DNA from 3 places in the Pseudonocardia sp. TMWB2A genome. Region 3 is predicted to be linked to each of the others. Evidence: riboswitches for the same ligand, from Rfam matches in the RefSeq annotation. Region 3 holds a riboswitch; each other region holds the start of a gene.
What was found. A riboswitch is a leader RNA that binds a small molecule or an ion and turns the genes downstream of it on or off. The one in region 3 is predicted to bind S-adenosylmethionine.
Positions count from the first base shown of each region.

Region 1: another riboswitch for S-adenosylmethionine. It lies ahead of DMP17_RS37055 (GNAT family N-acetyltransferase); the one in region 3 lies ahead of DMP17_RS17330 (aminotransferase class V-fold PLP-dependent enzyme).
Region 2: another riboswitch for S-adenosylmethionine. It lies ahead of DMP17_RS36865 (putative leader peptide); the one in region 3 lies ahead of DMP17_RS17330 (aminotransferase class V-fold PLP-dependent enzyme).

Region 1 is NZ_QKQY01000002.1:4,807,647-4,809,898, forward strand. It holds gene DMP17_RS37050 (LysR substrate-binding domain-containing protein) at 1-786, shown strand, start outside; gene DMP17_RS37055 (GNAT family N-acetyltransferase) at 798-1,271, opposite strand; SAM riboswitch class I at 1,482-1,589, opposite strand; gene DMP17_RS37060 (ABC transporter ATP-binding protein) at 1,732-2,252, opposite strand, start outside.
Region 2 is NZ_QKQY01000002.1:4,766,987-4,769,238, reverse strand. It holds gene DMP17_RS36870 (ABC transporter substrate-binding protein) at 1-534, opposite strand, end outside; SAM riboswitch class I at 1,105-1,200, shown strand; gene DMP17_RS36865 (putative leader peptide) at 1,206-1,304, shown strand; gene DMP17_RS36860 (LLM class flavin-dependent oxidoreductase) at 1,444-2,252, shown strand, end outside.
Region 3 is NZ_QKQY01000002.1:640,541-642,792, forward strand. It holds gene DMP17_RS17330 (aminotransferase class V-fold PLP-dependent enzyme) at 1-1,095, opposite strand, end outside; SAM riboswitch class IV at 1,139-1,253, opposite strand; gene DMP17_RS17335 (hypothetical protein) at 1,328-1,963, shown strand; gene DMP17_RS17340 (DUF2795 domain-containing protein) at 2,044-2,244, shown strand.

The DNA.
Region 1 (2,252 bases), 4.2 Mb from region 3:
CTGTCGCAGTCCGCGGTCAGCCAGCACGTGCGGCGCCTGGAGAAGGCCGTCGGCCGCCCGCTGGTCCGCAAGGACGGCCGGGTCAGCCGGTTCACCGCGGAGGGCGAGGCGCTGCTCGGCGAGGCCCGCCGGATCCTGGCCGCCCACGACGACGCGCTGCGCCGCCTCGGTGTCGGCGACACCCGTGAGTCGCTGGTGCTGGGCTCCACCGAGCACGCCGCGGACGAGCTGCTGCCCCGTGTCATGGAGCGGCTGCAGGACGTGTTCCCGGGGACCGCGGTGCGTTTCCGGCTGGACCGCTCCAGCCGGCTCAACGACGCCGTGGACCGCGGGACGCTGGACCTCGCGATGTACATCGGCGACGTGGTCGACGGGCCCGGTGTCGCCGCCGGGGCGATCCCGCTGACCTGGTACGCGGCGCCGGGCTGGCGGCGCCCCGCGGACGGCCCCGTCCCACTGGTCGTGATCGACTCGCCGTGCACCATCCGTCGCCGCGCCCTGCAGACGCTGTCGGCCGCCGGGATGGCCGCGACCGTCGTCGGGGAGGCCGCCTACCTGGCCGGCGTGCTCAACGCGGTGCGCGGCGGGCTCGGCGTCGCGCTCGTCGCCGGGCTCGGCGACGCACCCGAGGGGCTCGAGCCGTGCGCGGATCTGCCGGGAGCCCCGTCCGAGCCGCTGCACCTGCGGGCCCGGGCGGGCGCCGACCCCCGCCTGGTCGAGACCGCCGCGGCCGCGCTGGCCGCGGTGCTCTCGCCGGCCGGGGACCATCCGCCCCCGGCCGGCTGAGGACCGGTCGGTCACGCGAACCGGCCGTGCAGGTACTTCTCGAACGGGCGGCGCCGGACCCGGCCCGCGGGCAGCGCGCGGTCGTAGAGCGCCGTGTACCCGGCGGCCAGGCACAGGTCACCGACCTCGGGCCGGCGCGGCCCGGCCGTCAGGTAGACGCGGCGGTAGCCGCGGGCGGCGACGGCGTCCTCCAGCTCGACCAGCACCCGGCGGCCCAGGCCGCGGCGCCGGTGCGACGCGGCGGTCCAGATCCGGGTCAGCTCGGCGGTGTCGGAGTCCCGCCGGCGGAACGTGCCCCCGGCGACGGGGTCGCCGCCGTCGAGCAGCAGCACCACCGGCCCCGACGGGGCGGCGGGGGCCGCGCCGTCGCCGTCGGGGCGGGTGCCGGGCCCGGTGGGCAGCGGGCGGACGAGCGGGTCGGTGTGCTCGACCCACCGGACCTCCAGTGCGGAGGCGGTGGGCGGGACGAGATGCGGTGCGGTCACGGTCGGGACCTCTCGGGTGCGGGCGCTGCCCTCGGGCAGGCGGGGACCGGCCGTCCACGTCGGGGGGGCGGTCCGGTGCGGGGCACGGGTGGAGAGGTCAGCGACAGAGCGCGGCGCCGGTGCGGCACAGGTCGACGTGGCGGCGCCGGACCCAGCGCAGCCGGATCCGGGCCCGCTGCCCGGAGTCGGGCCGGGGCGTCGCGTGGCGGTGGGCCATCGGGGTCTCCCATCGGACCCGGCGGTAGCACCCTGCCCCGGTGACGGGGCGGGTTGCTGCGGCGTCGACGAGCCGGGACTCTCGACCGCTCTGGATGGACTGCGACAACTGGAACCGATGTACCGATCGGGTGTCAACCCCCACGGCCCCGGGCCGGGGGCCCGGGGCCGCGGACGGGCCGGGACGGGCCGTCCGCTCGTGGGGAGCGCGGGCGGACGGCCCGTCGACGACGTGCGGCCGGGATCAGGCGGCGGCCTCCTTCACCGCGGCCCCGACCCGGGCCCGCAGCTCGGCGAACTCCGGGGAGCCGCGCAGCGCCTCGGCGTCCACACCGGACCGCGGCAGGTCGATCCGCAGGTCCAGCGCGATCCGGCCGGGGCGGGCGGTGAGCACCACGACGCGGGAGCCGAGGAACACCGCCTCGTCGGCGGAGTGGGTGACGAACACGCTCGTCCGGCCGGTCTCGTGGCTGACCCGGCGCACGTCGTCCTGCAGGCGTTCGCGGGTGAGCGCGTCGAGCGCGCCGAACGGCTCGTCGAGCAGCAGCAGGTCCCGGTCGGCGGCGAGCGCCCGGGCGATGGCGACCCGCTGCTGCTGGCCGCCGGAGATCTCCCAGATCCGCCGGTCCGCGACGCCGGTGAGCCCGACCCGCTCCAGCAGCCCGTCGCGGGCGACGGCCCGGTCGGACGGCGCGACGCCGGCGTACTTCAGCGCGAGGTCGACGTTGCCGCCGACGGTGCGCCACGGGAACAGCCGCGGCTGCT
Region 2 (2,252 bases), 4.1 Mb from region 3:
CCCGATCGGGAGCTTGTTCTCCGACAGCCAGGTCTTCAGCGCGATGTCCTGGGTGTTGCCCAGCTGCGGCGTCGCGATGATCTTGCCCTTGAGCTGCTCGGGGGAGGTGATGTCCGGGCTGGTCACCAGCTGGGCGCCGGCCGAGGTGGATCCCGCGACGAGGCGCACGGCCTCGCCGTTCGACTTGGTGAAGGCGTTGATCGCCGGGCCGGAACCGATGAACGCGACGTCGATCGAGCCGCCGAGCAGGGCGTTGACCTGGTCCGGGCCGGCGTTGAACGTCTGGGTGGTGAGCTTCGTGTTCCCCAGCTCGGCGGCGAACAGGCCCTGCTTCACCCCGACCAGCGCGGGGGCGTGGGTGATGTTCGGGAAGTAGCCGAGGCGGACCTCGGTCGCGGGGGAGGTGGCTCCCGCGGCGGTGGTGCTCTCGTCGGCGCGGGAGCAGCCGGCCAGCAGCCCGAGCGCGGTGAGCAGCGCGAGCAGGACGGCGGCGGTGCGCGCCCGGGATCCGGGACGCAGGACGTGCGGGGACATCGCGGGACGGGGTCCTTCCGTGGGGGCGGCGGGCGGTCGGGACGACCGCTGCGCGCCGGGGCCGGCCGGCCCTGGGAGGGCGTGCCGGGGTACGGGACGGGTGGCGGGCCGGAGTGGTGTCCGGCGGGCGGTTCCCGGTCCGGCGGGTGCCTCGCACGCCGGGGGCGTGGCGTTACGGCCCGCGGGACGGGAGACCGGTCAGCGACAGAGTTCGCTGTAGGCGGGCGCGCGCCGGCTCGGCCAGAACGGCTCGAGGCCGGTAGGGCGCAGGGGCACAGCGCGCCACGCCGTGCGCGCCTGCCGCTGGGGGACGGGGGCCGTCGCGTCCCCCACGAGCCGTGCGGGGCGCGAGGGCCGCCGCTGGCTCATCGTCACCCGACCAGGGTGCGCGGTGGTCACCTCTCCGGACAACCCGGCGTCCACCAACCAGGAACACGGTCAGCGTGTCCGGACATCTTCCCTGGCATCCGGGTGGTGGTTCCGCAGGTCGGGAGACTTGCTGCGGCGCAGGTCACTCGACTGTGATGCGGGTTGACACCGTCGGGCACCGGAAACCTACAGTCGGATCGCACACCATCCGGAGCGGCCGAGAGACCCGGCTCGACGACGCCGCAGCAACCCCCCGCAGCACGCGGGAGCGGGTGCTCCAGCCGGGTTCGATGGAGGAACCCATGCGCACGGTCGCCGAGCAGGTGCGTGCCGCGCACCATCCCCGGTACCGCCGCCACGTCGACCTGATGCGGGTCGCGGGCGCCACCTGTCGGGCCTGACCGGCGTCCCGCCGGGCGCCCCGCCCACCCCGTCCCGGCCGTCCACGACGGCCACCCGTCCCGGCCGCCGCGTCCCGCGGGCCGCCCCGACGTCCTTGTCGTCCCGTCGTGCCCCCGTTCGACGAGAAAGCGATGCCGTATGTCCACATCGGACACCACCACCGGCGACGGCCCTCTGCACCTGGCCGTCGCGCTCGAGGGTGCCGGCTGGCACCCCGCCGCCTGGCGCGAGCCCGGCGCCCGCCCCGGCGAGCTGTTCACCGCCCGCTACTGGACCGACCTGGCCCGCACCGCCGAGCGCGGGCTGCTGGACCTGCTCACGATCGAGGACGCACTCGGGCTGCAGTCCGGGGACCACCTGAGCGGCGCCGACCGGCGCACCGACCGGGTGCAGGGCCGGCTCGACGCCTCCCTCGTCGCCGCCTTCCTCGCGCCGCTGACCTCACGGATCGGGCTGGTCCCGACCGTCACCACCACCCACACCGAGCCGTTCCACGTCGCGTCGGCGCTGTCCACCCTCGACCACGACAGCCGCGGCCGCGCCGGCTGGCGGGTGCAGACCTCGGTGCGCGCCGACGAGGCCGCCCACTTCGGCCGCCGCACCGTCCCCGGCCTGCGCCGCGCCGACCTCGACACCCCGGCCGCCCGTGAGCTCGTCGCCGAGCTGTTCGGCGAGGCCGCCGACGCCGTCGAGGTGGTGCGCAGGCTCTGGGACTCCTGGGAGGACGACGCCGAGATCCGCGACGCCCTGACCGGGCGCTTCGTCGACCGGGACAAGCTGCACCGGGTCGACTTCGCCGGGGAGCACTTCGGCGTCGCCGGGCCGTCGATCGTGCCGCGCCCGCCGCAGGGCCAGCCGCTGGTCGTCTCGCTGGCCCACGGCTACGCCCCGGCGCTGCTCGCCGCCCGGGTCGGCGACGTCGTGTTCACCACCCCGCACGACGCCGA
Region 3 (2,252 bases):
GTACTCGGCGGACAGCGCCGCCGCGACGAGGCCCGCGGGCAACTCGCCGAGGGTGAACGAGACGGTCGCGGTGCGGTCGGCGTCGGGCCCGTCGTCGAAGCAGGACAGGACCCGCAGGCCGGGGGCGGTCGCCAGGCCCGCGCGCAGCCGGGCGGCGAGCTCGCGCTCGTGGGCGGGCACGGCGTCGTCGATCAGGTCCTCGAGGGTGCGGCAGGCCGCGCCCAGCGCAGCGGCGCCGAGCACGTTCGGGGTGCCGCCCTCGTGGCGCTGCGGTGCGGGCAGCCACTCGGTGACGGTCTCCCCACCGGCCACGGCGACCGAGCGGACCGCTCCCCCGCCCGCGACGTGCGGCTCGGCGGCGTCGAGCCAGTCCCGGCGACCGACGAGGACCCCGGCGCCGTAGGGCGCGTAGAGCTTGTGCCCGGACAGCGCGACGTAGTCCGCGCCCCACCCGGCCAGGTCGACGCGCCGGTGCGGGGCGAGCTGCGCGGCGTCGACGCACAGCCGGGCGCCCGCGGCGTGCGCGATCCGGGCGATCTCGGCGACCGGGAGGAGCTCGCCGGTCACGTTGGACGCACCGGTGACCGCGACCAGCGCGGCGTCGGGACGGGCGGCGAGCTCGGCCCGCAGCGCGTCGAGGGTCGCGGCGATGCTGCGACCGGCCCGCACGACCCGGTGCTCGGCGCCGCCGGTACCGCCCCGCCAGGCCAGCAGCGTCGCGTGGTGCTCCAGGTCGAGGGTCACCACCGGGCCGGGCACGGCGCGGGCGAGCAGGCCGAGCGCGTCGGTGGTGTTGCGGGTGAACACCACGACGTCGTCGGCGCGGGCCCGGACGAACCGGGCGACGTCGGCGCGGGCGTTCTCCACCAGGGCGGTGCAGACCTTCGAGGTCCAGCCGGCGCCGCGGTGCACGCTGCCGTGGTAGGGCAGCACCTGCGCGACGTGCGCGGCGACGCTCTCCAGCGCCGGCGCCGACGCGGCGGAGTCGAGGTCGCAGTAGCGGGCCCACCCGCCGTCGACGAGCGGGACGGTGAGGTCCGCGCCGACGACACGGGGCAGCGCGTGCTGGACGGAACGCGACAGGGCGAGGGTCATGATCGGGCCTCCGGCCGATCTCGGGGACCCGGCGTGGCGCACGGATCCGCGCTTGCCGACTGCGGGTGTCGCGTCGGCCCGGTCATCACCCGGGGCACCCCACCGCGGAGGAGGGTTGCCGTCCAGCGAGCCGGGGCTTCGCGCTGGCACTCGTGACCTTCGCCGCCGAAGCTAGCACACCGTCTCAGAAGGAGACACCGTGACCGTCGCCACCCCGGATAGCGTCTGAACGATGACCGACACGCAACCCGCCCCGGGCACGGTACGGCGGATCGACGTCCCGGAGTCCGGCGAGCTTGCCCAGCTGGCGGCGGTGTTCGACGACCTGCAGTACGTGCTGCAGTGCTGCGAGCACCTGGTGACCGCGCTCGGCGGTCCGGAGTCCGGCCCGGTCCGGGTGGCCGCCGACCCGGCCCTGGTCGAGGCACTGTGGACCGGCGCGGTGATCGGCTACGTGCGCTGCTTCTCCGGCCGCACCAAGACCCTCACGAAGGACGACCTGTCCACCCTGGAGCTCGAGGGTGACGTCACCGGGTTCCACGACATGATGTCGACGCTGCGCGACCACTACGCGTCGCGGCACGTCAACCCGCGTGAGTCCTACGAGATCGGCGTCGCCCAGTCCAACGACGGCGCCCCGCGCGGTGTCGCGGTCGTCTCCACCCCGCGCCCCCAGGTCGACGAGACCACGGTGCGGCTGCTCGGCCGGGTCGCCTACGGCCTGTCCGGGCTGGTGGACGCGCGGATGACCAAGGCCCAGAACGACGTGCTGGGCGTGGCGCACGCGATGACCGCGGGCCAGCTGGCGGCGCTGCCGATCGTGCACCTCAGCGACGCCGGGGAGGCGGACCCCGCCGGGGAGGGCTGACCGTCGTGCGGCCGTCCCGTGCATGGACGGCCGCACACCGGCTATCCGGTCACCGAACGTCCACGACGAGAGGTGACCCCATGACATCCCGTACGACGACCGCCGACGCCGTCCGCAGCGCCCTGCACGGTCTCGAGTTCCCCGCCTCCAAGGACGACCTGGCGTGGACCGCCGAGCGCAACGGCGCCGACGCCGCGACGGTCGAGGCCCTGCGTTCGGCACCGGCCGAGGACTACACCTCGGTCGACGCCGTCGTCGCGGCCGTCGACACCGGCGAGTGACGGGTCCG